DNA from 4 places in the Pseudomonas palleroniana genome. Region 3 is predicted to be linked to each of the others. Evidence: predicted binding sites of a transcription regulator. Region 3 holds the regulator's gene; each other region holds the start of a gene.
The links. Region 3 encodes FliA, which starts transcription of late flagellar genes. Its sites were predicted from a motif close to CTAAAGTTTNNNNNNNNNNNGCCGNTAA; they were not measured.
Positions count from the first base shown of each region.

Region 1: motA (flagellar motor stator protein MotA) is a predicted target of FliA. The motif match lies at 4,950-4,977, and genes of this name have one in related genera.
Region 2: flgM (flagellar biosynthesis anti-sigma factor FlgM) is a predicted target of FliA. The motif match lies at 3,101-3,128, and genes of this name have one in related genera.
Region 4: MJP36_RS03095 (methyl-accepting chemotaxis protein) is a predicted target of FliA. The motif match lies at 3,680-3,707, and genes of this name have one in related genera.

Region 1 covers NZ_CP092411.1:6,093,784-6,101,167, forward strand. The annotation lists gene queG (tRNA epoxyqueuosine(34) reductase QueG) at 1-663, shown strand, start outside; gene MJP36_RS27455 (trimeric intracellular cation channel family protein) at 642-1,256, opposite strand; gene orn (oligoribonuclease) at 1,273-1,815, opposite strand; gene rsgA (small ribosomal subunit biogenesis GTPase RsgA) at 1,924-2,955, shown strand; gene motB (flagellar motor protein MotB) at 3,004-4,026, opposite strand; gene motA (flagellar motor stator protein MotA) at 4,030-4,881, opposite strand; gene MJP36_RS27480 (HDOD domain-containing protein) at 5,049-6,584, shown strand; gene rhdA (thiosulfate sulfurtransferase) at 6,642-7,384, shown strand, end outside.
Region 2 covers NZ_CP092411.1:2,013,184-2,020,567, reverse strand. The annotation lists gene flgB (flagellar basal body rod protein FlgB) at 1-133, opposite strand, end outside; gene cheR (protein-glutamate O-methyltransferase CheR) at 367-1,194, opposite strand; gene MJP36_RS09225 (chemotaxis protein CheV) at 1,236-2,168, opposite strand; gene flgA (flagellar basal body P-ring formation chaperone FlgA) at 2,260-3,021, shown strand; gene flgM (flagellar biosynthesis anti-sigma factor FlgM) at 3,165-3,488, shown strand; gene MJP36_RS09210 (flagellar protein FlgN) at 3,537-4,007, shown strand; gene MJP36_RS09205 (flagellar brake protein) at 4,103-4,852, shown strand; gene MJP36_RS09200 (MFS transporter) at 4,912-6,297, opposite strand; rRNA gene rrf (5S ribosomal RNA) at 6,614-6,729, opposite strand; rRNA gene MJP36_RS09190 (23S ribosomal RNA) at 6,881-7,384, opposite strand, start outside.
Region 3 covers NZ_CP092411.1:2,415,791-2,423,174, reverse strand. The annotation lists gene MJP36_RS11150 (protein-glutamate methylesterase/protein-glutamine glutaminase) at 1-162, opposite strand, end outside; gene MJP36_RS11145 (chemotaxis protein CheA) at 211-2,481, opposite strand; gene MJP36_RS11140 (protein phosphatase CheZ) at 2,493-3,281, opposite strand; gene MJP36_RS11135 (chemotaxis response regulator CheY) at 3,301-3,675, opposite strand; gene fliA (RNA polymerase sigma factor FliA) at 3,844-4,584, opposite strand; gene fleN (flagellar synthesis regulator FleN) at 4,581-5,414, opposite strand; gene flhF (flagellar biosynthesis GTPase FlhF) at 5,520-6,836, opposite strand; gene flhA (flagellar biosynthesis protein FlhA) at 6,849-7,384, opposite strand, start outside.
Region 4 covers NZ_CP092411.1:721,899-729,282, forward strand. The annotation lists gene MJP36_RS03080 (putative bifunctional diguanylate cyclase/phosphodiesterase) at 1-1,150, shown strand, start outside; gene MJP36_RS03085 (NorM family multidrug efflux MATE transporter) at 1,164-2,567, opposite strand; gene MJP36_RS03090 (LysR substrate-binding domain-containing protein) at 2,719-3,639, shown strand; gene MJP36_RS03095 (methyl-accepting chemotaxis protein) at 3,807-5,783, shown strand; gene pdxR (MocR-like pyridoxine biosynthesis transcription factor PdxR) at 5,799-7,319, opposite strand.

The DNA.
Region 1 (7,384 bases), 2.5 Mb from region 3:
AGCGCGCCCGTGCTGGAAAAAGCCATAGCCGAACAAGCCGGGTTGGGCTGGATCGGCAAGAACACCCTGGTACTCAACCGCAAGGCCGGCAGTTACTTCTTCCTGAGCGAACTGTTTGTCGACTTGCCGCTGCCGGTGGACGCGCCCCATGACACCGAACACTGCGGCCGCTGCACCGCGTGCCTGGACATCTGCCCGACCAATGCCTTCGTCGGCCCCTATGTGCTGGACGCCCGACGCTGCATTTCCTACCTGACCATCGAGCTCAAGAGCGCGATCCCTGAAGACCTGCGCCCGCTGATCGGCAATCGCGTGTTCGGCTGCGATGACTGTCAGATCGTTTGCCCGTGGAATCGTTTCGCCCGGCCTACCGCTGAGGGTGATTTCAAGCCACGCCACAACCTGGATAACGCCGAACTGGCCGAGCTGTTCATGTGGGACGAGGATAAATTCCTCAGCAGCACCGAGGGCTCACCGCTACGTCGCGCCGGTTACGAGCGCTGGCTACGCAACCTGGCGGTGGGCCTGGGCAACGCGCCATCGAGCATCCCGGTGCTGGAGGCGTTGAAGGCACGCCGGGATTATCCGTCGGAACTGGTACGCGAACACGTCGAGTGGGCGCTGAACCAGCACGCCGGGCGTCAGTGCACGTCGTCGTTGTAGACGAACTTGGGCATTTCCCAGTGGAAACGGATCGCCAGCAACCGCAATAGAAAGCCGCTGAACAGCGTCAGCAAAATCGCTTGCTCGCTGGGCAGCTCCAGATACAGGCACAGCATGTAGAACCACGCGGCAAGAAACGAAACGCTGGCGTATAGCTCACGGCGGAAGATCAGGGGAATGTCGTTGCAGAAGATATCCCGCAGGATGCCGCCAAACACCCCGGTGATCACGCCACTGACCACAGCCACCAGCATGCCGTGACCCATTTCCAGGGCGGTCATGCAGCCGATCAAGGTAAACGCCACCAGCCCCACGGCGTCCAGCGCCAGGAACAGCGAGCGCAGATGGCGCATCAGCGGTGCGATAAAGATCGTCACCAGTGCGGCAACCGACGTCAGCACCAGGTATTCCGGGTGCTTGACCCACGTCAGCGGGTAATGCCCCAGCAACACATCGCGCACCGAACCACCGCCCAGGGCAGTGACGCAGGCGATCAGCACCACGCCAAACCAGTCCATGCCACGGCGCCCGGCGGACAGCGCGCCGGTCATGGCTTCGGCCGTGATGGCGATGAGGTAAAGCATAAGCAGCATGAAGCAGTCCTTATCATCAAGCCTTGATGAAATGCTTGCGGTAGTGCTGCAACTCGGCAATCGACTCGCGAATATCATCCAGCGCCAGGTGCGTGCTGCCTTTATGGAAGCTGTCTTTGACTTCCGGCGCCCAGCGTGCGGCCAGCTCTTTCAAGGTGGACACATCCAGGTTGCGGTAATGGAAGTAGCTTTCCAGCGCCTTCATGTGGGTATAAAGGAAGCGGCGGTCCTGGCAGATGCTGTTGCCGCAGATCGGTGACTTGCCCTTGGGCACCCACTTCTCCAGGAAGGCGATGGTCTGGGCCTCGGCTTCGGCCATACTGATACGGCTGTCGCGCACCCGCTGGGTCAGGCCGGAGTTGCCGTGGGTGCGGGTATTCCACTCGTCCATGGTGGCCAACACTGCATCACTGTGATGGATGGCAATCACCGGACCTTCGGCCAGGGTGTTGAGGTTGCTGTCGGTGACAATGGTCGCCATCTCGATGATGACGTCGGTGTCGGGGTTCAGACCGGTCATTTCCAGATCGATCCAAATCAGGTTCTGTGGGTTTTGCATGGCTTGATTCTCTTGGCACCTTGGCGTGGCTGCGCAGTTTAGCAGGCGGGGGCATGCTAGACTCGCGACCGTTTCACCTATCCTTTGCATTATCGACACGGAACACCAATGGCCAAACGCCAGCTCAATCGCCGCCAAAACTGGCGCATCGAAAAGATTCAGGGTGAACGCGCCGCTCGCGCCGCCAAACGTGAATCCTCCGCCGTGGAAGCGCTCGAAGGCGGCGACCTGGGCCCCGAACAAACGGGCCTGGTGATCGCGCACTTCGGCGTGCAGGTCGAGGTCGAGGCGCTGGAAGGCGAACTCGCCGGCCAGGTTTTCCGCTGCCACTTGCGCGCCAACCTGCCTGCGCTGGTCACCGGCGACCGGGTTGTGTGGCGTGCCGGCAACCAGGGCATTGGCGTAATCGTCGCTCAATTGCCACGCACCACCGAACTGCGCCGCCCGGACAGCCGTGGCCAGCTCAAGCCGGTAGCCGCCAACGTCGACATGATCGTGATTGTGTTCGCGCCGCTGCCCGAGCCCCATGCCAACCTGATCGACCGCTATCTGGTGGCCGCCGAACATGCCGGCATTCGCCCGCTGTTGCTGCTGAACAAATTCGACCTGATCGACGAGCAAAACGCGCCGGCGCTCAACGCATTGCTGGCGGTCTACCGCACCTTGGGTTACCCGGTGCTGGAAGTCTCGGCGCATCACGGCAATGGCATGGAACAGCTGCAACAACAACTGGACGGGCGCATCAGCGTGTTCGTCGGCCAGTCGGGCGTAGGCAAGTCATCGCTGGTCAACAGCCTGCTGCCGGAAGTCGAGACCCGCGTGGGGCCGCTGTCGGAGCTGTCCGGCCAGGGCACCCACACCACCACCACCGCGCGACTGTTCCACTTCCCCGGTGGCGGTGAGCTGATCGACTCCCCGGGCATCCGGGAATTCGGCCTCGGCCATGTCAGCCGCAGCGATGTGGAGGCGGGCTTCATCGAATTCAACGACCTGATCGGCACCTGCCGCTTCCGCGACTGCAAACACGACCGTGAGCCGGGCTGTGCGTTGCTCAAGGCCCTGGAAGATGGTCGTGTGCAGCAGCAACGGATGAACAGCTATCGGTCGATCATCGCGAGTTTGCCGGAGAACAGTTACTAACCTGCACCAACGAAAAGGCCGCGATCATCGCGGCCTTTTGCATGGTGATTACGACTTGGGTGCAGGCACCGTAGGATCCTTCACTCCACCATCATCAAACAGGTTCAGCTTCTGCCGTAGCTCATGGGCCGGCAACGGCTCCTGCCCTGGAGGAATGGCGTTCGGGTCAGCCGGGACTTCCCCTGGCGCGCCTTCGCCAGGTTTCGGTACCGCAGGCGCCGCACTGTGATCACCCTCGATCGCGCGCTGGGCCTTTTTGGTCAGCACCACGATATCGATCCGGCGGTTGACCGGGTTGAACGGGTCTGCGGGATCAAACAATTGCGACGAAGCAAAACCCACCACTCGCGCCACTTGCGGGTCCGGATAGCTGCCCGCCACCAGCGCACGACGGGCAGCGTTGGCGCGGTTGGCCGAGAGCTCCCAGTTGCCGAAGTCGCCCTGGCCTGCATAGGGCTTGGCGTCGGTGTGGCCGCTGATGCTGATCTTGTTCGGCACCGCCTTGATGGTGTCGGCCATGGCCAGCAGGATATCTTCGAAGTACGGCTTCAAGCGGGCACTGCCGGAGTCGAACATCGGCCGGTTAGCGGCGTCGGTGATCTGGATACGCAGGCCCTCGGGCGTGATCTCGAAGGAGATCTGATCCTTGAACTTCAGCAGTTGCGGGTTTTCTTCGACCTTGGTCTGCAGCTCCTTGAGCAACAGTTCCAGGCGCTCCTGCTCGACTTGCTCAGCCATGGCCTCGACCGTGTCGCGCTCGACGGGGATTTTTTCCTGGGGGGCCTCGGTCTTGACCTCCGGGTTGATCGTGCGCTCAGGCGCCAACTGCGGCGAACCGCCGAGGTCGATCACAAAAGGCGTACCGCTTTCCGAGAAGCCAATGGGGTCTTTGAAGTAACCGGCAATGGCGATCTTCTGTTCCGGCGTGGCGGTAGACATCAGCCACAGAACCAGGAAGAACGCCATCATCGCCGTCGCAAAGTCGGCGAAGGCGATTTTCCAGGCGCCGCCGTGGTGCCCCGCTGCGAAGCGCTTGACGCGCTTGATGATTATCGGCTGATTGTTTTCCATGGCTTAGCGACCGCGAACCGCTTGCTCCAGCTCGGCGAAGCTTGGGCGATGTTTCGGGTACAGCACCTTGCGACCGAACTCCACCGCCAACGATGGCGGCATGCCGGAGGCCGAAGCGACCAGGCACGCCTTGATCGCTTCATAGAGGTTGATCTCTTCCTTGGCATCATGCGCCAGGGAAGTCGCCAGCGGGCCAAAGAAACCGTAGGCCGCAAGAATACCGAAGAATGTCCCCACCAACGCCGCACCCACGTGCATGCCGATGGCCTTCTGGTCGCCATCGCCCAGGGACGCCATGGTCACCACGATACCGAGTACCGCCGCGACGATACCGAAGCCCGGCATGCCGTCGGCAATGCCGGTGACAGCGTGGGAGGGGTGTTCCAGTTCTTCCTTGAGGCTGAACAGCTCCATGTCGAACAGGCCTTCCAACTCGTGGGGAGCCATGTTGCCGGAAGACATGATGCGCAGGTAATCGCAGATATAGGCGGTCATGCGCTCGTCTTTGAGCACGGCCGGGTACTTGGCGAAAATCGGGCTGGCCGCCGCATCCTCGATGTCGGCCTCGATGGCCATCATCCCCTCGCGGCGACTCTTGTTGAGGATCTCGTAGACCAGGCCCAGCACTTCCAGATAGAAGGTGTGGGAGAAGCGTGAACCGAACATGCTCAGGGATTTTTTGACCACATGCATGGTCATGTACCCAGGGTTGGCTTGCAGGAATGCACCGAATGCCGCCCCGCCGATGATCATCACTTCGAAAGGCTGGATCAACGCGGCAATTTTACCGTGGGAAAGGACGTAACCGCCGAGCACGCTCGCGAGGACGACGATGATGCCGATAATTTTAGCCATAGGAGATGGGTACTTGCGCCGTCGGGTTCATGGACATAGTGGGTGTAGCAGAAAAACTCTTGTTCTACTTATCGGCAAAACTGCGCCAGACTATAGCCCGTTAAGGCGAAAAGCCAATTCGGCCCATTCCGGGCGTGTTGAATGCATGTGATGACCGCGCCCCAATCATGGCTAATGAAACGACAGTCCCAACTGCAAAACCGACCACCCTCGCCGCTTGGATCAAGCGCCTGGATGATGTGCTGCTGCCTATTCCCCAAGCCAGCCACGAGCGCGTGTGCAAAGCCATTCGCGATAGCCGCAGTTCATTGCGAGATATTGCCGAGCTGATGCAAGACAGCCCGGCGTTGGTACTCAGCGTGATGCGCGAGGCCAACAGCCACACCCACGGCAGCCTCGCGGCCCCTGCGGAAAACCTCGAAGTGGCGCTCAACCGCCTCGGCCTCAAGCGTGCCGAAGAATTACTGGCGCGCCTGCCCTCGGTGCCGGCCAAGGAAATCCCCGTGGCCTTGCGCCAACTGCTGCTGGTGAGCCTGCACGCGTCGCAGCAAGCCAACGGTTTATTCGGCAGTCGCCTGGCGCGCTTGTGGCAAGACATTCACTGGGGCAGCCTGCTGTTTTTATCGCCGCTTTGGCCGATGGCCGTCACCTACCCCAAGCTCCTGGAAGAATGGGAATTGCGGGTGATCCACAAGGGCCAGCCGGCACGCCAGGTCGAGCAGGAATTGTTCGGCGTACGGCTGCTGGATTTGTGCCTTGGCTTGACCGAAGCGTGGCACTTGCCGATCTGGGTGTCCCAGGGCTACAACCTGCTGCTGAGCGAACAACGCTTGCTGGTCAAGGCGCTGCATATCGCCCGCGAGGAAGATGAACTGCGCCATCAGCAGTTGCTCGACGCCGAACCCAACCTGCGCCGTTGGTTGAACCAGCCGGCCAATACGGTGCTGCTGGCTAACGGCCTGGCAATGTCGGCCCAGGAGTCCTGGACCTGCCCGCATACCGAACGCTGGCAATATCTGACTGCGCTCTACCTGGAAGCCCCCCTGGGCGACGTGCAGCAGCAAGCCCACCAGCAAGCGGTGACCAGCGCCCGCCATACCCTGATGCCCGACCTCTGGCACCCGGCCTTGTCGCTGATCTGGCCGTGGCATGTACAGAAGGTCCATCGCGGCTTGCTGCCCGCACCACCGCCCACCGCCGAAGCCTTGGCCGTATGGCGCAAGCGCTGTACCGAGTTGCTGGTTGAACCGAACCGCTTTGCCAACGCCATGCACCTGACCACTTGCGCCAAAGAAGCATTGGTGGCGAGCGGCATGCAACGGGTGCTGCTGTTCATGGCCGACCGCGCCTTGAGTACCTTGCGCGTGCATCAAGCCGAAGGGTTGCCCAAGGACGCCGCAAACCTGAGCCTGGACGTGGTCAATAGCACGCTGCTGCAACGGCTGTTGGAAAAGTCCGCGCAGGTGCGTCTCACACCCGACAACCACGCACAGTTCTCTGCACTGCTGCCGCCAGTGCTGCGTCGCCTGTTTACCGGCGAACACCTGTTGTTGCGCTCCCTGAGCTGCAACGGCCGAGTGGTCATGCTGATGGTCGCCGACCAGGGCGGCGGGCCGTTCTCGGAAACCACGGTGCAGGCCTTCGGCAAAACAGCGCAATGCGTCGAGAAAGCACTGCACAGCTTTACCAACCGCAGCACTTGATGCTTGCGCTACAATCGCCGTCCTTTATCGCCAACATTTGTGCCCAGGAGACCTCACATGCCTGACTTCTCTGGCTTGCCGCTGGTGATCGAACCCGGCGACCTGCTCGGTCGACTGGATGCCGAACACCTGATTCTGGTGGACCTCACCAGCGCCGCCCGCTACGCCGAGGGTCATATCCCAGGCGCGCATTTCGTTGACCCCAAGCGCACCCAGTTGGGCCAGCCACCGGCTCCCGGCTTGCTGCCGAGCAAAGCCGACCTGCAAAAGCTGTTCGGCGAACTGGGCCACACCCCGAACGCAACCTACGTGGTCTACGACGACGAAGGCGGTGGCTGGGCCGGACGTTTTATCTGGATGCTCGACGTGATCGGCCACCAGAAATACCACTACCTGGACGGCGGCCTGCTCGCATGGCTGGAAAGCCAGCACCCGCTTTCCACCGAGGTGCCCGCCCCCGTTGGTGGCCCGGTCAGCCTGACCTTGCACGACGGCCCTACCGCCACCCGCGAATACCTGCAAAGCCGTCTCGGCGCGGCTGACCTGGGCATCTGGGACGCACGCGGACCGCTGGAATATTCCGGCGAGAAAGTCCTCGCCGCCAAGGGCGGTCACATTCCCGGCGCGGTGAACTTCGAGTGGACTGCCGGCATGGACAAGGCACGCAACCTGCGCATCCGTCGTGACATGCCGCAGATCCTCGAAGACCTCGGGCTGACCCGCGACAAAGAAATCATCACCCACTGCCAGACTCACCATCGCTCTGGCTTCACCTACCTGGTGGCCAAGGCGCTCGGTTA
Region 2 (7,384 bases), 400 kb from region 3:
AATCCAGATCCCGAGCCTTGTAGTTCGGGGTGTCGGCGTTGGTAATGTTGTTGGCCAGGACTTCGGCACGCTGGGCGCGGAAGCCCAGGGCTTGTTCGTGGATACCGAGCGCTTTATCGAAGCTGATGCTCATGGCGGAAACCTTTAGGCTGACCTGCTTTTCGTATCTGGGTTATAGCAAGGCTCATGCCAATTCTTCGAAGGCCCGTATTTCAAGGGTTTGCTGGATGCTGTTAAGCGGCAATGCCAGAAAAGCGGCAATGGACTTCCGCGTGAAGCCAGTAAAGCGGCAATGCATGTTGCCGCTTTGAGGCGAAAAAATGGGAGGCCTGTGTGGGGCCTCCCATTTTTTTGTTCAAGGGTGCATCACTTCGCCTGGTAGATGATCCCAGGGCTGCATTGCACCATCTGGTAATGATCCGGCAAACCGTTCAACGCTTCTGAAGCCCCCAGGAACAGGTAGCCGCCACGCTTGAGGGTGCCGTGGATGCGCAACAGGATGTCTTTCTTCACTTCGGCCGAGAAATAGATCAGCACGTTGCGGCAAAACACCATGTCAAACTTGCCCAGACTGGCATAGCTGTCGAGCAGGTTGAACGAGCGAAACTCCACGCGATTCTTGATCGGCGCCTTGACCGCCCATCGCCCTGCCCCTTTAGGCTCAAAGTAACGCTGCAGGCGCTCCTGGGAAAGCCCACGCCCCAGAGCAAGGCTGTCGTATTCGCCGGTCTTGCAATTGGTCAGCATGGTGCCGGACAAGTCGGTGGCAACAATTTGTGCCCCCGCCTTCAGCTGGCCCATGTTGGTTCGCTCAAACTCATCGATAGACATCGAGATCGAATACGGTTCCTGCCCCGAAGAGCACGCCGCCGACCAGATGCGCAGGCGCTGGCCCGGGCTGGCCTTGATAGCCTCCGGCAGCACTTTGCTCTTGAGCACCTCAAAGGGGTAGGTGTCGCGAAACCATAGGGTCTCGTTGGTGGTCATCGCATCGACCACCATTTCCTTGAGCCCACTGCGCGGCTGTCCCTGGATGCGCTGAACCAACTCGCCCAGCGACTTGATACCCTGCTGCTCCATCAGCTTGTTGAGACGGCTGGATACCAGGTACTGCTTGTTTTCACCGAGCAATATGCCACAGGCCTTTTCCAGGAAGACCCGGAACTGTTCGAAATCCAAATTACCCGTAGACAATGATACCGCCTCTTAAATCGTGTGATCGCTAGGGAAATCCCCTAGCCGTGATCTGCAGCCTTGATCCGGTCGACTACCCGGGATGCCAGGTCATCAGGGCGGAATTTGGCCAGGAAGTCATCAGCGCCGACCTTCTTGACCATTGCCTGATTGAATACACCCGACAATGAAGTATGCAGGATGATATGCAATTTTTGCATGCGTGGATCGCTGCGTATTTCGGCCGTGAGGGTATAACCATCCATTTCCGGCATCTCGATGTCGGAAATCATCATCAAGAACTCCTCTTCCGGCTTCTTGCCCTCATCGACCAGGTTACGCAGGTAATCCAGCGCCTGGCGACCATCATTAAGAGCCACCACGTCCACGCCAACGGTTTGCAGACAACGCGTGACCTGCTTGCGAGCGACCGAGGAGTCATCCACGGTCAGTACGCGCAGGGATACCGCCTTGTGCGCGGTTTCCGCGTCGACCACGCCTACCGAGATAGACTCCGAGGTCGGCGCCACTTCGGCGAGGATCTTCTCCACGTCGATGATTTCCACCAACTGGTTATCAACCCGCGTCACCGCCGTGAGGTAGTGATCGCGCCCAGTGCCCTTGGGTGGCGGATGGATCTCTTCCCAGTTCATGTTGACGATACGTTCCACCGAGCGCACCAGGAAACCCTGGGTCTTGGTGTTGTATTCCGTGATGATCACGAACGGGCTTCCGCGGTCCTGCAAACCGGCGGAACCTGTGGCCAGTGCCAGGTCAAGAATCGGGATGGTCGCACCACGGATGTTGGCTACACCACACACCACAGGGCTGGATTTGGGCATGATCGTCAATTTGGGACACTGCAACACTTCCCGAACTTTAAACACGTTGATGCCATATAGCTGGCTGCCGTCCAGGCGAAAAAGCAACAACTCCAGGCGATTCTGCCCTACCAGCTGTGTACGCTGGTTTACTGAATCCATTACACCTGCCATGCCTGCACTCCTACGCTAAAACCTTGGGCCATACCTACAAGGCGGCGCGCGCCCTAACACGAAACGGCACGAGCTTTGCTATTTATTGGCCATGGACATTAAAACGACAGTTTCCCGACACCCCCGCCCTCGCTACCGCAGACTGCTCTGCGCCACGATGGTTTTGCTTGCCTTGACGGCAGGCGCTACGACCCGTGCCGACAACGTCACATTGCCTGATCTACTTATCGGCGTCACTCAGGGCTTTCTTGAGTTCACTGTAGAAGATTATCTGACAACCACACAAACGCCGGGACGCTACGAGATCCAAGTCAACCAGTTAGACCCTCGCCTGCGCATGCCAATGTGCGACAAGGAATTGACTGCCACCTTGGAAAGCCCTGCCCAGCCTATTGGTCGCGTCACGGTCAAAGTCCGTTGTGAAGGCGCTTCGCCCTGGACGGTGTTCGTGCCCGCTCAAGTCAAATTGTTCCGCGATGTCGTGGTGGTGACACGCCCGCTGAAGCGCACCGGCATCATCGGCTTCGAAGATGTTGCCCTGCGCGAACGTGATATCAGCCAGATCAACCAGGGCTATCTCACATCGGTGGACCAAGCCATCGGGCAGAAATTGACCCGACCAATGGTTACCGATCAAGTCATCACGCTGGTCCATCTGGAACAGGCCGAGGTGATTCGCAAGGGGGATCAGGTGGTGATTTCCGCCAGTAGCGGCGCATTGACAGTAAAAATGCCGGGGGAGGCACTGTCCAACGGCGGCATGAGCGAACAGATTCGCGTCAAGAACCTCAACTCCAACCGTGTGATCAAGGCGCAGGTGACCGCACCGGGACAAGTCGAGGTGGCGTTATAGAGTTCACTGGCATAGGACGCTGGCTTTTCCTACACTGTGGGCTGAACATCCGCGCATTCAGGTTTATTCTCAATCGCGCCTAAAGTTTATCCGGGTATGGCCGAAAACATGGCAAGCGTCCAAATACCCAGAGGTTTTTTAACATGGTCATTGATTTCAGTCGTTTGAATAACGCCCCGGCTTTGCCCGGTTCTACGCGCACCGGTGGTGCCAAGGACAGTGTAGAAGCCAAGTCCCAGCCTGCGCCTACCAAGGCAGAACCGGCCGGTGTCAGCCAGAGCGGGGAATCGGTACACCTGAGCAATGAGGCTCAACAGTTGCAGAAGGTCACTGACTCGCTGCGCGATCAACCGGTTGTCAATAAAGCCCGTGTGGCCGAGTTGAAACAGGCTATCGCCGATGGCAGCTATAAAGTCGACAGCAACCGTGTAGCCAGCAAGCTGCTTAACTTCGAAGCCGAGCGCTAGGCAAAGGCCTGCGCTGGGCTTTTGGACGCTTAAAACCCAAGGCCAGCCATGCACCACGACGAACATTTGCTCCAACTGATCATTGATGATCTGGCGCCGACGCAACATTTGCTCGAGTTGCTCAAAGAGGAATCCCTGGCCCTGTATGGCCGGGATATGCGTTTGCTGGAAGAAATCCTGGCACGCAAACAGTCGCTGATTGTGCTGCTTGAACAACACGGCAAGAAGCGCAGCGAAATTCTCATCAGCCTGGGCCTGCCGGCTGATCACGACGGCCTTGCCCAACTGGCCAGCCATTCCTCGGTCGGTGATCAACTACTGACCCAGAGTAGCGCGCTCAATCAATTGCTCGCCCAGTGCCAGGAAGCCAACCTGCTCAACGGTCAGTCGATCCAGCTTCAGCAAGCCACGACCGCCAACCAGTTGCGCATACTCCACGGCGGAGAACCTCCGGCCCTCTACAACGCCCAAGGCTCGACCTCGCGCCTGGTCAAACCAAGCACCCGCAGCCAAGCCTGACGCCGGTTCACCGCGCGCCTATCCAAGGCACGCTACATACTGGCAAAATGCCCCTTCTTGCGTGTAGTCGTATTTTGTCTGGAGATGGAAGAACCGTGTTCAACGCCCTTAATGCGGAAGATGCCCCGCAGCCACCAAAGGTCCTCACCACGCCTCTGGAAATCGCCAGTACTTTGCGAATGCTGCAGGAAAGCCATGATCCACTGATCATCACTTTCCACGAGCGCAGCCAGCGCTTTCAAAGCTACCTGGTAGACGTTGACCGGGACAGCAAGACGCTGGCCTTGGACGAAATGATTCCCCGCGATGGCGAACGCTACCTCGAGAATGGCGAGTCCTTCCGCATTGAAGGCTTTCATGAGGGTGTGCGGGTTGCCTGGGAAAGCAACGGTACGCTGGCCATCAGCGAGAAAGGTGGTCACCGCATTTACACCGGTAGCATACCTGGCGAAGTGGTCTATCATCAGCGACGCAATGCCTTCCGCGCTGCGTTGAAGCTGGCACAGCTGGTGAACATCGAGCTGGGCGGCGAAAAGCTCAAGGCCCCTATCAGTGGCAAGCTACTGGATATTTCCGCTACCGGCTGCAAGCTGCGCTTTGAAGGCGACATATCCGAGCGCCTGCAACTGGGTCAGGTGTATGACCGCTTTATCGCTGCCCTGCCCTTTGGCAGCATGAGCACGTCCGTCGAACTGCGTTATCTGCACTTCGAAGACAAGATCAATACCACTTTCGCCGGCGTGCGCTTTCATAACATGAGCGGCCTGGTGCAGCGCCAGGTAGAACGGTTTGTGTATCAGCTGCAGCGTGAAGCGAGACGCTTCGACAAGGATGATGATTTTTAAGCCTTGAAACTCGCGTCAAAAAACGGGCAGATCCTGATGGGATCTGCCCGTTTTTATATTCAGGGGCGTGCCTTGCTCAGGTCATGAGGATGATTATCCGGGTCTGGATGCTCGGGTGGAGTATCCAGTGCATCCCCCTCGGTCGGTGCTTGCGGATTAGCGTCGGCCCCAGGCTCAGCTACGGTGGTTTGCATCTGCTCCTGCACCACCGCCTCATCGACACGAGGATCGAGCGCAGCCACCAAGGGTGAACTGGACATGCTGTCGGGCATCGCTACGTGGTGCAGCGGAGCATCATCAACCTGATGCAGGTTAGTCACGGCTTTCGGACGGATACGCCAGACCAGAATCAGCGCGCACAGGCTGAAAAACGCGTACAGCATATGGCTGCCAAACAACTTCATCACCACGCCCGCCAACAGCGGCCCGACACTGGCGCCGATGCCGTAGGTCACCAGCAGCATGGCAGTCAGCGATACCCGACGGTCCCCTTCGACATGGTCATTGGAAAACGCCACGGCCAGTGGGTAAAGGCAGAACTGCACCAACGAACACAGGAAACCCGCGACAAACAGCACCTCCAATGGTACCTGGGTCAGGATCGCCAGCGGCAGAGCTGCCACCGCCAGGCACAAAGCGAAACAGCGAATCAATAATGCGCGGTCATAACGATCAGACAACCAACCCAACGGCCACTGCACCACCAAACCTGCAAAAATGCAGCACCCCATGAACACACCGACCTGTTCAGTCGTCAACCCCTGCTGGGACGCGTACAGCGGGGCCAAACCGTAAAAGGAGCCCACAATCAGCCCGGCCCCCAGCACCGTACTCAACGACTGCGGCACACGCTTGATAAAGAATCGCGGTTCCATCGGTGCCGGATGTAGCGGCGCAGGGTGAATGCGCCGGGTCATGGCCACCGGCACCAGGCACAAGGCAAAACAGACCGCTACCAACATCAACAGCTCCAGGCCAAGCTGAGGATGCAACACGAGAATCAACTGGCCTAATACCAGGCCCAGATAGGAGGCGATCATATAGCCACTGAACACTAAGCCGCGCTGCTTGGCGTCTGCCTGCTCGTTCAGCCAACTTTCGATAACCATGTACTGACACATCATCCCCAGGCCTACGATCATCCGCAGCACGATCCAGGCCGGCAACCAGTTGACCAGCCCGTGACCCAGCACGGCGGCCCCGACAATTCCGGCACAAGTGGCATACGCACGGATGTGTCCGACGCGGGCGATCAGGCGATGCCCGATCTTGCCACCCAGCACCAGGCCAAAATAGTTGGCCGCCATCAATGCCCCCACCCACAAGCTGTCAACATGGTCTGCTGCCAGGCGTAATGCCAGGTAAGTACTGAGCAGGCCGGAGCCGATCAGCATCATCAAGGAAGCGAAATAAAGGGCTCGAAAAGATTTCCAGATCTGGCGCATCGGCGTTCCGAGCGGCTCCTTGTAGTGAGGGACAGGGTTATCGGCATGATAGTCCTGGGTGACTGTGTCCGGACAGGCGATATGAGCTGTTTCCGGGGATTATTTTGCTAAACACTCAGACGCCGCATCGCAGTCTGAAAGGTACACAACGATAGCGATATATACGCGGCGCACTATCTGATCGCAGCCCAGCCGCCAAAACCTGGTGAGGTATTTGGGCTCTGTGGGTACAGCCGTAGAAGCGGCCAGCTTGCCACTTTTCGATCGCCCAAAACAAAACCCCATCTGCTTTCGCAAATGGGGTTTCGGAATTTAATCTTGACGATGACCTACTCTCACATGGGGAAACCCCACACTACCATCGGCGATGCATCGTTTCACTGCTGAGTTCGGGATGGGATCAGGTGGTTCCAATGCTCTATGGTCGTCAAGAAATTCGGGTACTGAGTCGCAGCCAGTCGGCTTCGCTTCAGCAAATTGGGTATGTAATAGAAGTCGGTGTCTTGTGAGCGTCGAACTTTCGGTTCATAGCGTCTTCACACACCGCAATCTGGCCTTTCGACTCAAATTGCTTGGGTGTTATATGGTCAAGCCTCACGGGCAATTAGTATTGGTTAGCTCAACGCCTCACAGCGCTTACACACCCAACCTATCAACGTCGTAGTCTTCGACGGCCCTTCAGGGAACTCAAGGTTCCAGTGAGATCTCATCTTGAGGCTAGTTTCCCGCTTAGATGCTTTCAGCGGTTATCTATTCCGAACATAGCTACCCGGCAATGCCACTGGCGTGACAACCGGAACACCAGAGGTTCGTCCACTCCGGTCCTCTCGTACTAGGAGCAGCCCCTCTCAAATCTCAAACGTCCACGGCAGATAGGGACCGAACTGTCTCACGACGTTCTAAACCCAGCTCGCGTACCACTTTAAATGGCGAACAGCCATACCCTTGGGACCGGCTTCAGCCCCAGGATGTGATGAGCCGACATCGAGGTGCCAAACACCGCCGTCGATATGAACTCTTGGGCGGTATCAGCCTGTTATCCCCGGAGTACCTTTTATCCGTTGAGCGATGGCCCTTCCATACAGAA
Region 3 (7,384 bases):
CATGGTGATCACGTCCGGCTTCAACGCAATGGCCTGATCAATCGCCTCTTTACCGTTGGTGGCCGTGCCGACCACCTGAATGGTCGGATCGGCGGAAAGAATTTCCGAGACGCGGCGGCGGAAGAAACCCGAATCGTCCACCACCAGGACCTTGACTGCCATAAACACTCCGTTAGGTGGGGCGGCACGATTGCCCAACCCCCACCAGAATCAAATACGCCGAGCGGCGTAACGCTTGAGCATGCTCGGAACATCGAGAATCAGCGCGATCCGACCGTCACCGGTGATGGTCGCACCCGACATGCCCGGGGTTCCCTGCAGCATTTTGCCCAAAGGCTTGATGACCACTTCTTCCTGGCCCACCAGTTGATCGACCACAAAGCCGATACGCTGGGTGCCCACGGACAGGATCACCACGTGGCCTTCGCGTTGCTCTTCATGGGCAGCCGACGCAACCAGCCAGCGCTTGAGGTAGAACAGCGGCAGCGCCTTGTCACGCACGATCACCACTTCCTGGCCATCCACCACATTGGTGCGCGACAGGTCGAGGTGGAAGATCTCATTGACGTTGACCAGCGGGAACGCGAACGCCTGGTTGCCCAGCATCACCATCAGGGTCGGCATGATCGCCAAGGTCAACGGCACCTTGATCACGATCTTCGAGCCCTGGCCCTTGGTCGAGTAGATATTGATCGAGCCGTTGAGCTGGCTGATCTTGGTCTTCACCACGTCCATGCCGACGCCACGACCAGACACGTCGGAAATCTCGGTCTTGGTCGAGAAGCCCGGGGCGAAGATCAGGTTGTAGCACTCGGTGTCGGTCAGACGGTCGGCGGCATCCTTGTCCATCACACCGCGCTTGACTGCAATGTTGCGCAGGATGGTCGGGTCCATGCCCTTGCCGTCATCGGTGATCGACAACAGGATATGGTCGCCTTCTTGCTCGGCCGCCAGAATCACCTTGCCGCCGCGGGACTTGCCCGAGGCTTCACGTTCTTCAGGGGTTTCGACGCCGTGGTCGACTGCGTTGCGCACCAAGTGGACCAGCGGGTCAGCCAGGGCCTCGACCAGGTTTTTGTCGAGGTCGGTTTCTTCCCCCACCAGCTCCAGGTTGATCTCTTTCTTGAGCTGGCGCGCCAGGTCACGAACCAGGCGCGGGAAGCGGCCGAAGACTTTCTTGATCGGCTGCATCCGCGTTTTCATCACAGCGGTCTGCAGGTCGGCGGTGACCACGTCGAGGTTCGACACGGCCTTCTGCATCGACTCGTCGCCACTGCTCAGGCCCAGGCGTACCAGGCGGTTACGCACCAACACCAGTTCGCCGACCATGTTCATGATGTCGTCCAGCCGCGCCGTGTCCACGCGCACAGTGGTTTCGGCTTCGCTGGCCGGCTTTTCGGCCACTGGTGCAGCGGCGGCACGCGCCGGTGCAGGCGCTGCAGCGGCCGGCGCAGCAGCAGGAGCCGGCTTGGCGGCAGCAGGTGCAGCAGCAGGTGCAGCAGCAGGTGCAGCAGCAGGTGCAGGTGCAGGTTTCGCCGCTACCGGGGTAGCGGTCGCAGCCGCCGTCGGGGGTACTTCACTGAACTTGCCCTTGCCGTGCAATTCGTCGAGCAAGGCTTCGAATTCGTGCTCGGAGATCAGCCCGTCGCCGGCTGGCTGCGCACTGGCAGGCGGCGTAACAGGCGGCTTGGCAGCCGTCGGCGCAGCCGCTGTCGCGGCAACTTCCGGCAGGGCTTCGGCCGCGAACGTGCCTTTGCCGTGCAGTTGGTCGAGCAACGCTTCGAATTCGTCGTCGGTAATGTCGGTGCTGGCCGGGGCCGCAGGCGCTTCGGAAGCTGCGGCAGGCGCCACGGCATCGGCGGCGAACTGGCCCTTGCCATGCAACTGGTCGAGCAAGGATTCAAATTCGGCGTCGGTGATGTCTTCGCTGGTCGGCACGGCAGCAGGTGCCGCCGGAGCTTCGGCTTCGGCCTTCGCCGCGCTGAGGGAGTTGAGCAGTTGCTCGAACTCGCTATCGGTCACATCCGGCTCAGGCTCGGCAACCGGTTCCGGTTCCGGGGCGGCTTCCACCGCCGGCGCGGCCGAGGTGTCGGCAGGCTCTGCGTAGCGCGCCAGGGCGGCCAGCAGCTCGGGCGTGGCAGCCGTGATCGGCGCGCGTTCACGGACCTGGCTGAACATGCCATTGACCGCATCCAGGGCTTCGAGAATCACGTCCATCAATTCCGAATCAACGTGACGCTCACCCTTGCGCAGGATGTCGAACACGTTCTCGGCGATGTGGCAGCACTCCACCAGCTCATGGAGCTGGAGGAAGCCGGCGCCCCCTTTTACAGTGTGAAAACCGCGAAAAATTGCATTGAGCAGGTTCGCATCATCCGGGCGGCTTTCCAGCTCGACCAGTTGCTCGGACAGTTGCTCTAAAATTTCGCCGGCCTCTACAAGGAAATCCTGAAGGATCTCTTCATCGGCGCCGAAGCTCATGTGGGTGCTCCTTAGAAGCCTAAACTGGACAGCAAATCGTCTACGTCATCTTGACCGGATACGACGTCTTCACGTTTATCGGCATGAATCTGCGGACCTTCACCCTTGGCGAGATGTTTTTGTGGATCTTTTTCCGAAAGGATCGCTGCGCGGTCATGTTCGATACCGGCAAAGCGGTCGACCTGGCCGGCCATCAGCACCAATTTGAGCAGGTTGCTTTCCACTTCGGTGACCAACTGGGTCACACGCTTGATCACTTGACCGGTGAGGTCCTGGTAATCCTGGGCCAGCAAAATGTCGTTGAGGTTGCTGGAAACCGTACGGTTGTCCTGCTCACTGCGCGACAGGAAACCTTCAACCCGACGCGCCAATTCACGAAACTCTTCGGCGCCCACTTCGCGACGCATGAAGCGGCCCCAGTCAACGCTGAGGGCCTGGGCTTCGTTGGCCATGCCGTTGACCAGCGGCGTGGCGTTTTCCACCAGGTCCATAGTGCGGTTGGCCGCCGCCTCAGTCAGCCTGACCACATAGGACAAGCGTTCGGTGGCATCGGTGATTTGCGAAATTTCTTCGGCCTGGGGCATGTGCGGGTCAATCTGAAAATTGACGATCGCACTGTGCAGCTCACGTGTCAGCTTGCCCACTTCCTGATACAGGCCGCGGTCACGCGTCTGATTGAGCTCATGGATCAACTGCACCGCGTCGCCGAACTGACCTTTTTCCAGGCTTTCGACCAACTGGTGGGCATGTTTTTTCAGAGTCGACTCAAAGTCTTTCTGTGATGATTCTGTATGCTCCATAGCTCCCCCTGCGATGGCGTTAGCCGTGGATGCGCTCGAAGATTTTTTCGATCTTCTCTTTCAACGCCTGTGCAGTGAATGGCTTGACCACGTAACCGTTGACCCCGGCCTGGGCGGCTTCGATGATCTGTTCACGCTTGGCTTCGGCGGTCACCATCAACACGGGAAGGCTGCGCAATTTTTCGTCGGCGCGCACGTGGCGCAACAAGTCGATACCGGTCATGCCCGGCATGTTCCAGTCCGTTACCAGAAAGTCGATGCTCCCACTGTTGAGGATCGGGATCGCCGTAAGGCCGTCATCCGCCTCGACCGTGTTGGTGAACCCAAGGTCACGCAACAGATTTTTTATGATCCGCCGCATCGTTGAGAAGTCATCAACGATGAGGATTTTCATGTTCTTGTCCAATTCGACCTCCAAGCAGTCTTAAACGCGCCCAGCACCTGGACGCGCCATTTCAATCAACAGGCGTTACACAACAAAGGACTGCCCAGGGCACCACGGCACGACCCCGCAAAAGCCTTCGACTTTCGCGGCGCGTCTACAGTGTCCCCACACTGCCTGTCAGCGCGCGCGCCACTCCCCCAACCGCCCCCGCAAGCGGGCTGCGCACTGGCTATGCAGCTGGCTGACACGCGATTCGCTGACCCCCAGGACCTCACCGATTTCCTTGAGGTTCAGCTCTTCGTCGTAGTACAGCGCCAACACCAGTCGCTCACGCTCCGGCAAATTGGCAATCGCGTCCGCCAACGCCCTCTGGAAACGCTCATCTTCCAGGTCACGCGACGGTTCGAGATGTGCACTCGCGCCGTCCTCGTGCAGCCCTTCGTGTTCGCCGTCCTGCAACAGGTCGTCGAAACTGAACAGGCGGCTGCCCAAGGTATCGTTCAAAATCCCGTAATAATCATCGAGACTCAATTGGAGTTCGGCCGCAACTTCATGATCTTTAGCGTCACGACCGGTTTTTGCTTCAATTGCGCGAATGGCATCACTGACCATTCGCGTGTTGCGGTGTACCGAACGCGGCGCCCAATCCCCTTTACGGACCTCATCGAGCATCGCGCCACGGATACGGATACCCGCATACGTCTCGAAACTCGCACCCTTGCTCGCGTCATATTTGGTCGACACTTCGAGCAAGCCGATCATGCCGGCCTGGATCAGGTCTTCCACCTGCACACTGGCCGGCAGGCGCGCCAGCAAGTGGTAGGCAATGCGCTTGACCAAGGGCGCATAACGCTCGATCAATTCGCCCTGGCTGTCACGTGCCGATTTCTTGTAAAGGTTATAGCCGCTGGCTGTCATAGCACCGGTCCTGCGCTCGTCTGATGCACCAATCGCTCGACGAAAAACTCCAGATGCCCCCGCGGGTTGGCAGGCAACGGCCAGGTATCGACCTTCTGGGCAATAGCCTTGAACGCCAACGCGCATTTGGAACGAGGGAACGCTTCATAGACCGCACGCTGCTTTTGCACGGCCTTGCGCACACACTCGTCATAGGGAACTGCGCCAACGTATTGTAAGGCGACATCGAGAAAACGGTCCGTGACCTTGGTCAACTTGGCGAACAGATTCCGGCCTTCCTGCGGGCTTTGGGCCATGTTGGCCAGCACGCGGAAGCGGTTCATGCCGTAGTCACGGTTAAGCAGTTTGATCAGAGCATAGGCGTCGGTGATCGAGGTGGGTTCGTCGCAGACCACCAGCAATACTTCCTGCGCGGCGCGCACGAAGCTGACCACGGATTCGCCGATCCCGGCGGCGGTGTCGATCACCAGCACATCGAGGTTGTCGCCGATATCGCTGAACGCCTGGATCAGGCCGGCGTGCTGCGCCGGGCTCAGGTGCACCATGCTCTGGGTGCCCGAGGCGGCAGGCACGATACGAATGCCTCCGGGGCCTTGCAGCAGCACATCGCGCAGCTCGCAACGGCCCTCGATCACATCGGCGAGGGTGTGTTTGGGTGTCAGCCCCAGCAGAACGTCCACGTTCGCCAGGCCCAGGTCAGCATCCAGCAGCATGACGCGACGGCCAAGTTCTGCCAGGGCCAGGGACAAATTCACCGACACGTTAGTTTTCCCGACGCCACCTTTGCCGCCGGTCACCGCGATCACCTGTACAGGATGCATGCTGCCCATTTTATTTCTTTACCTTGTCTTGCTTAGACGCAGGCTACACGGCTTGGTCGCGTGAATCGCTTGCAGACCATCAATGTAGATACATTTCACAGTGCTCATCCTGCCTCACCCCACCCGTTTTGCCGGGTTGTGGTAAAGGTCGGCGAACATATCAGCCATCGCTTCCTCGCTAGGCTCTTCTTGCATTTGCACGCTGACAGCACGGCTGACCAACTGATGACGACGCGGCAGATGCAAATCATCTGGAATCCGCGGGCCATCGGTCAGGTAGGCAACCGGTAATTCATGACCGATAGCCAGGCTCAACACCTCACCCAAGTTTGCAGTTTCGTCTAGTTTGGTGAGGATGCAACCCGCCAGGCCGCAACGTTTGTAGCTGTGGTACGCAGCGGTAAGAACCTGTTTCTGGCTGGTGGTTGCAAGCACCAGGTAATTTTTCGCCTTGATGCCACGCCCGGCCAGGCTTTCCAGCTGCATGCGCAGCGCCGGATCGCTGGCTTGCAGGCCGGCGGTGTCGATCAACACCACGCGCTTGCGCAACAGCGGGTCAAGGGCATTGGCCAGGGACTGGCCCGGGTCGACGTGGGTCACCGGCACATTGAGGATGCGCCCCAGGGTCTTGAGCTGTTCCTGGGCGCCGATACGATAACTGTCCATGCTCACCAGCGCGATACTCGACGCGCCGTACTTGAGCACATACCGGGCGGCCAGCTTGGCCAGGGTGGTGGTCTTGCCCATGCCGGCCGGGCCGACCATGGCGATCACACCGCCCTCTTCCAGCGGTTCGAGCTCCGGGGTGACGATCATGCGGGCCAAGTGGGCCAGCAACATGCGCCACGCCTGGCGGGGCTCTTCGACCTCGGTGGTCAGCGCCAGCAGGTCGCGGGACAGCGGGCCGGACAGGCCGATACGCTGCAAGCGACGCCACAGGTTGGCCTGGTGCGGCTTGCTGCCTTGCAACTGTGTCCAGGCCAACGAACCCAACTGCACTTCGAGCAGTTCACGCAGGCCGTTGAGTTCAGAGCGCATCGAGTCGAACACGCGCTGGTCGACCGCAGCCGCCGGGGCCGGCGCTGCGGGACGTGGCGGTTCAACGAAGGTCGGCTCGACCAGCGGCTCGGCGGCCGTCAGCGGCAGGCCGGCGAACAATTGGCGATTGGTGGTAGCGTCGCTGTCGCCACGCATGCTCAGCTCGGCCTGGGCCGACACAATGCGCGAGGCGGTCTTGCGCAACTCGTCTTCGAGTTCCATGTTCGGCACGCGCGGCGCCAATGCCTGGGGGGTGTAATCCAGGGCAGCCGTCAGCTCGACACCGCCGGCAATGCGACGGTTACCGATAATCGCGGCATCGGCGCCCAGCTCATCACGGACCAGTTTCATGGCCTGACGCATATCGGCGGCGAAAAAACGCTTAACTTGCATAACCCACTACCCTCAGCCGTTGGGCCCTACTGTCGCGACGATAGTCACTTGCTTGTTGTCAGGAATTTCCTGATAAGCCAAAACGTGCAAATTCGGTACTGCCAGGCGTCCGAACCGCGACAACATCGCTCGAACCGGGCCCGCCACCAGCAGAATCACCGGATGGCCCGCCATTTCCTGGCGCTGCGCCGCTTCGATCAACGAACGCTGGAGTTTTTCAGCCATGCTCGGCTCCAGCAGAACGCCCTCTTCCTGGCCTTGTCCGGCCTTCTGGATACTATTGAGCAATATTTGTTCCAACCTGGGCTCCAAGGTGATCACAGGCAGCTCAGACTCAATGCCTACAATGCTTTGCACGATGGCACGGGACAAGCCGACGCGCACGGCGGCCACCAGAGCGGCAGTATCTTGACTCTTGGCGGCATTGTTGGCGATGGCTTCCGCGATGCTGCGAATGTCGCGCACCGGCACTTGCTCGGCGAGCAACGCCTGCAGCACTTTGAGCAACTGCGACAGCGACAGCACCCCCGGCACCAGCTCTTCGGCCA
Region 4 (7,384 bases), 1.7 Mb from region 3:
CCACCAGGCCGGCGACCGGTTGATCCTGCAAGTGGTCTCACGGCTCAAGAGCCAGCTTGAAGCCGGGGACCAGTTGGCGCGCCTGGGCAGTGATGAGTTCGCCCTGCTGATCGATACCCGGCGTGCGCCCCAGCGTGCCGAATGGATGGCCGAGCGCATCACCGAAGTGATGGCCGAGCCGTACTGGGTCGACGGCGAAAGCTTGTTGATCGGTTGCAGCCTCGGTGTGGCGCATGCCCGCGCACGCGCCGGTGCCGATCCGTTGATGTGGCACGCCCATATCGCCATGCAGCAGGCCAAGAGCACCCAGGGCTGTACCTTTCACATCTTCAACGAACGCATCAACCGTAACGCCCGCAGCCTGGCCGACCTGGAAAGCGAGCTGCGCCGCGCGTTGCGCCGTGACGAGCTGGAATTGCATTACCAGCCGCGCCTGGACCTGGACGACGGGCATATCGTTGGCCTGGAAGCCCTGGTGCGCTGGCGCCATGGTGAACGGGGCCTGTTGCCGCCCAGTGAGTTCGTACCCCTGGCCGAACAGAGCGGTTTGATCGTGCCGCTGGGTTATTGGGTGATCTCTCGAGCCTTGCGCGACATGCAAGACCTGCGCGAGCGCGATCTGCCGCGGCTGCACATGGCCGTCAACCTGTCGTTTCGCCAGTTCCAGGACAGCCAGTTGCTCTCCACTCTCAGTCGGTTGATCGCCGAGCGTGGCGTGGAGGCCAAGTGGCTGGAGTTCGAGTTGACCGAGACCGCCGTGATGCGTCGCAGCGATCTGGTCAAGCAGACCATGGATGCCTTGGGGCGCCTCGGTGTGCGGTTCTCCCTGGATGACTTCGGCACCGGTTTCTCATCGTTCGTGCACCTCAACAGCTTGCCGATTGCCTTGTTGAAGATCGACAAGAGTTTCGTGGGGGGCATGGAAGAGCGCGAAGAGAACCGCAAATTAGTCCACGCGATGATCAACCTGGCCCACAACCTCAACCTCGAAGTGGTGGCCGAAGGCGTGGAAACCCCTGAGCAGCTGGCGTTGTTGCGTCTGTTTGGCTGCGACCAGGCCCAGGGTTACCTGATCAGCAAGCCGCTGCCCTTGCCGGAGCTGGTGGAGTACCTGACGTTCGGCAAGAGCCAGGAGGCGCTGTTGGGCTAGTGGCTTGCAGACCCTAGTCCGGCAGCATGGCCTGAAATTCAGTGCGAATTTCAGGCTCCTGGCGAATCATCCGCTTCATCTTCGCTTCAAACGCCCAGGTCAGGGCGATGGCCGCGCACGCCAACCCCAGCGCCAGGCCCCACCACACCCCGGTCGGTCCCCAGCCCAGGGTAAAGGCCATCAACCACGCCGAGGGTGCGCCGATCAGCCAATAGCAACCCAAGCCCACCAGAAAAGTGGTCTTGGCGTCCTTCAGTCCGCGGATGCATCCCATGGCGATGGTCTGCACGCCGTCGAACAGCTCAAACCAGGCGGCCACGGCCAGCAGGCTGACGGCCAGGACGATGACATCGTGGAAGGCGGGGTCGTCATGGTCCAGGAAAAGCCCGATCAGCGGGTCGGAAAACAACCAGAGTACCGCCGCAAACCCTAGCATTATCATCGCGCCAAAACCGATGCCGACTCGCCCGGCCAAGCGCGCCTGCAGCAGCTGCCCGGCACCGTAATGCTGGCCGATGCGCATGGTTACCGCGTATGACATGCCCGCCGGCACCATGAACGCTACCGAAACAATTTGCAGCGCGATCTGGTGCGCCGCCAGCTGCGTGCTACCCATGGTGCCCATGCACAACGCCGCGAAGGCGAACAGCCCGACTTCCACCGCATAGGTGCCACCAATCGGCAGGCCCAGGCGCCACAGCTCGCGCAGGTATCGGGTGTTGAGGCGTAGCAGGCCCGAACCCAGCGGGTAGGCCGCGTAGGCCCGGTTGCTGCGGATGTACCACATCAGTGCCAGGGCCATGCTGGTGGCTACGATGGCCGTCACCAGGCCGATGCCCATCAAGCCCAGTTTCGGCAGGCCGAACATGCCTTCGATCAACGCATGGTTGAGCAGGTAGTTGAGCACGGTGCCGCACAGGCTGATCACCATGACCGGCGTCGCCTTGCCGATGGCGCTGGTAAAGCCGCGCAGGGCCATGAAGCTCAGGTAGCCGGGCAGGGCGAACGGCAGGATCGTCAGGAATTGCCCTGCCGCGTGCACGTTGGATTCGGTTTGGCCGAACATCAATAGTACTGGCTTGAGGTTCCACAGCAGCAGCGCCGCCGCCAGGGCCATCAGCCAGGCGAGCCACAGCCCGGCCTGGGTCAGGCGGGTGGCGCCTTCGATATCGCCCGCGCCGTGACGAATGGCAACCAGGGTGCCCACGGCGGCAATCACGCCAATGCAGAAAATCGCCACGAATGAGTAACTCGCTGCACCCAGGCCACCACCGGCCAGAGCTTCGGGGCTCAGGCGGGCCATCATCAGGGTATCGGTCAGCACCATCAGCATGTGGGCCAACTGTGAGGCAATCAACGGCCCCGACAGCCGCAGAATGGCCCAGAGTTCGCTACGCGCCGGATGTTGCATGATCATCACGCTCGAAAAGTCAGAGGGTTGGGGAAGGGTTGATTCTCGACGCTCTGGGTTCAATGCACAAAACGATAAATGCGATCATCAGCATGATTAAAACTCATGCCTGAGGGATTCTGGTAGGGTTTGGGGATTGCCCCGTAGGAGCTTCTCAATGTCTCGTCGTATGCCTGCGCTTTATGCCTTGCGCGCCTTTGAAGCCGCTTCCCGGCATAACTCCTTCACCCGTGCGGCGCAGGAGCTGTCGATTACCCAGAGTGCAGTGAGCCGGCACATTCGCACGCTGGAGGAGCATTTTGCCTGTCGCCTGTTCCAGCGCAGCGGTCGGACCTTGCAGCTCACTGAAGCCGCGCGCCTGTTGTTGCCCGGCGTGCGCGAAGGTTTCGCTGCCCTGGAGCGGGCCTGCGAGACCTTGAACGCCGAAGATGACATTGTGCGCATGAAGGCACCGCCCACGTTGACCATGCGTTGGCTGCTGGCGCGGCTCAGCCGCTTCCGGGCCCTGCAGCCGGGCAATGAGGTGCAACTGACCAGCGCGTGGATGAGCGTGGATGAGGTGGACTTCAATCAGGAGCCCTTCGACTGCGCGGTGCTGCTCAGCTACGGGCATTTTCCGGCGGATCTGGAGGCCGTTTACCTGTTCCCCGAGTTGCTGGTTCCAGTGGGGGCGCCGAACCTGCTGGAGGATGGGCCTTGGGACGTCGCGCGCCTGGCCGGCGCCGAACTGTTGCATCCCACGCCCGACCGCCGCGATTGGCGCAACTGGCTGGAGCGCATGGGGCTGTCATCTCAGGTGTCGCTCAAGGGCGGGCAGGTGTTCGACACCCTTGAGTTGGGCATGATCGCTGCCGCGAGAGGTTACGGGGTCTCCATGGGCGATCTGTTGATGGTGGCCGAGGATGTGGCCCAGGGGCGCTTGAGCCTGCCCTGGCCGACAGCGGTGGCCAGTGGGGAAAACTATTACCTGGTATGGCCGAAAACCCGCCCCGGTGGTGAGCGCTTGCGGCGGTTGGCGGAATTTCTTCAAGGGGAAGTCCGTGCGATGGAATTGCCGCAGGTTGAGCGCCTGGATTGAGCGTGTTTTGCAATCGTTTGCGCGATACCTCTGCGCAGCACTCAAGTATTGCCCGCACCCGCCGAAGAAGGGGTGTTGGAACTATCGTGCCCTATTGCTACCCACTAGATAATTTGCCGAGCAACGCTATGAGATCAGGATGATCCTGGCCTCGGCCAGGAGCTGTCATGTCTCAACCTCGCGCTCGGATCGCCTCCCAATTAGGTCTCGCCTTGGCCGTGATTCTGGCTGTTGCCATCAGCGGCAGTACGGTTTTCGCCCTGCGTTCCCTCGACTCCGCCAACCTCGACACCCGCGAGGAACACCTGGCCAGCGAGGCACGCCTGCTCGCCGATCAACTCAATACCTTCCACGGCACCTTGCGCGAAAGTACCCAGCGTTTGAGCGGGCTGTTTGAAAAGCGCTTCGGCGCCGGGTTGAGCGTGCGGCCGGACCAGCCGGTTACCGTGGCCGGTGTGCAAACGCCGAGCCTGTACCTGGGCGACGTGGTGTTGAACAACAATTTCGGGGAAGTGGACGCTTTCAAGCAAATGTCCGGCGGTGTGGCGACGGTATTCGTACGCAGCGGTGAAGACTTTGTCCGCGTCAGCACCTCCTTGACCAAGCAGGACGGCAACCGCGCCATCGGCACCGTGCTCGATCACCAGCACCCGGCGTACCAGCGGCTGCTGGCTGGGCAGGGTTATGTCGGCCGTGCGGTGTTGTTCGACCGGGCCTATATGACCCAGTACACCCCGGTGCGTGACGCTGGCGGCAAAGTGATCGCCGTGTTGTTCATCGGTTTTGACTACACCGATGAGCAGAAGGCCCAGTTCGACAATCTCAAGCGTTTCCGTATCGGCCAGACCGGTTCCCTGGCCTTGCTCGATGAACAGAAACACTGGCTGGTACCACCCGCTGGCGTGCAGGCACCGGACCAGGCCATCCCAGTGATGCTCGAACTGGCGAAAGCGCCGGGCGAAGGGCAATTCTGGAGTGACAAGAACGAAGACTTCTATAGCGTCGCGGTGCCCTTTGAGGGCGGCCCGTGGTCGGTTGTGGCGAGCATGCCGAAGTCCGAGATTCGCTCGGTGACCTGGGCGGTGGGGATCCGCCTGGTGATCGGCAGCGTGTTGGCGATGTTGCTGGCGGTGGGCGCAGTGGTGTGGTTGCTGCGCCGCAAACTGCAGCCCCTGAGTGACCTGGTGCGCCAGGCCGAAGCCCTGGGTGCCGGCGATTTGAGCGCACGCTTGAACGTGTCCAGCCATGATGAAATCGGCCAGTTGGCGCGCGCCTTCAACCAGATGGGCGAAGCGCTGTCGACCATGGTGTCGCACATCCGCAAGGCAGCCGAAGAGGTCAATAGCCGGGCGCAGGCATTGTCCGGTCTGTCCGGCGGCGCGTATGAAGGCATGGAGCAACAGTCCGGCGAGATCACCAGCATGGCCGGTGCGGTGGAAGAATTCAGCGCCACGTCGTTGAACATTGCCGACAACATGGGCAATACCGAACGCCTGGCCCAGGAAAACGCCCAGCAAACCCGCATCGGCCGTACCTCGATGCAAGAGGCGTCGTCGTCCCTGGAACACATCGCCGCTGCGTTGAACAGCACGGCTACGGTGATCAACACCTTGGGCCAGCGTTCCCAGGAAATCGGCGGGATTGTGGGGGTGATCACCTCGATCGCCGAACAGACCAACCTGCTGGCGCTCAACGCCGCGATCGAGGCCGCCCGTGCCGGTGAGCAGGGGCGTGGCTTTGCCGTGGTTGCTGACGAAGTGCGCAACTTGGCGTCGCGTACCCGCCAAGCCACTGACGAAATTTCCGGGATGATCCAGAGCATCCAACAGGAAACCGGCAACGCCATCAGCACCATGGAACACGGCAATGTACTGATGCAGGAAGGCTTGTCGCGTAACGCCGACGTGGCCTCGGCCCTGGCGCGTATCGACGAACAAAGCCGCTCGGCCGGGCAGCAGTTCGCGGCGATCACCACGGCGACCCAGGAGCAGAGCAGCACCGCCAATGTGCTCAGCAGCAATCTGCAGAGCATTGCGTTGGCCAACAGCGAGCAGCGTGAAGTGGTGTCGAACCTGGCGATTACCGCCAAGGAGCTGGAAACCCTGGCGGCGGGCTTGCGCCATGAAGTAGATCGGTTTCGTTGATCGTTTTGCCCTGGGTCACTTAGCCCAGGGTGTCGCCTGAGGTGTTCTCAGCGCCTTGGCCAAACGCAGTACGGCGGCTTCGATTTCATGGGCGGTCAAGGACGAGTAGCCCAATAACCACCCTTGTTTCTTCTCATCGCCAGCATACAGCCTGCTGAGGCCGGGCAGTTGTACACCGCAGCTCTCAGCCTGGCGGATAGTCATTGCCTCCGACCAGCCATCGTGCAGCAAACACGGAATTTGCAGCCCGCCCTGGGGGCGAGACGCGGTGACGATATCGCCCAAGTGTTTGCCTAGGGCATCCAGCAAGATCGATTGGCGTCCGGCGTAGAGCTTGCGCATTGCGCGGACATGGGCGTTGTAATGGCCGTCTTCCATGAAGCGCGCCAGCGTCAGTTGCTGGAGCTGTGGCGTGTGGCCATCCATCATGCTGCGGGCATAGGTGAAGGCGCTGATCAGTTCGTGAGGCAACACCATGTAACCCATGCGCAGGCCGGGGTAGAGGGTCTTGCTGAAGGTGCCGATGTACAGCGTGCGCTGGTATTTATCCAAGCCTTGCACGCAGGCGGTGGGTTTGCCGTCATAGTGAAACTCGCTGTCGTAGTCATCTTCAATAACCCATTTGCCCTTTTCTGCCGCCCAGTTGATCAACTCAAGGCGTCGCTCCAGTGGCAACGTGGCGCCGGTGGGGTATTGGTGAGAGGGAGTGACGTACACACAATTGGCGCCGCTGCGGTCGGCGTGCAGCAGTTCGGTACGTATGCCCAGCCCATCGACATCAATGGGTATGACCTTGGCCTCTGCGGTTTCGAAGGCTTTGCGGGCGCCGAAGTATCCTGGATTTTCCATCAGAATCGGTTTGCCGACGTCTACTAGCAACTGAGCGCATAGGAAAAGCGCCTGGCGAGTACTGCTGAGCACCAGTATCTGATCAGGGGAGCATTTGGCCCCGCGCTCCAGGTTCAGATAGGTGGCGATGGCTTTGCGCAATGGTTCGGCTCCCTGCGGGTCGCCATGCAATAACACGCTGCTGCGATAGTCTTTCGTCACTTGGCGTTGCAAGCGCTCCCATACATCGATCGCAAACGTCCGGGTCTCAGGCAGGCCGGTGGCGAATGCCCTGATCATCTGTTGATCGTTCACGCCACCGCTGTCGAGGATCATGCGACCGCGTTGGCTCAAGCCGACACCCGCTTCAGCCCGGCTGCTTTTGTCTTCCAGCGCCTTGATACGTCGGCGGGGCTTTCCGCACAGCTCGGCGCCTATGGCTTGGCATACATAACTGCCTGAGCCCCCGCGGCGCACGATAAAACCATCCCGCTGCAGCAATACGTAGGCGTTCTCTACGGTATCGCGAGCCACTCCCAGAGATTTGGCCAAAACCCGTGTCGCAGGCAGCTTGAGACCGGGGGCGAGTGCATCGTCAAGGATCAGGACGCGCAGTGCGCGTTGAATTCGCTGATGCAGATCCAATACCTGAAATTGCGCATCGTTGATCCGCATTTTCAGCGTTTCCAGCTCGAACGTCCTTTTCATACGGTCTGCCCTGCTTTGATGAATTGGCCTGTAATGCCAGGCCAGTTTATCCCTAGACTTTAGTC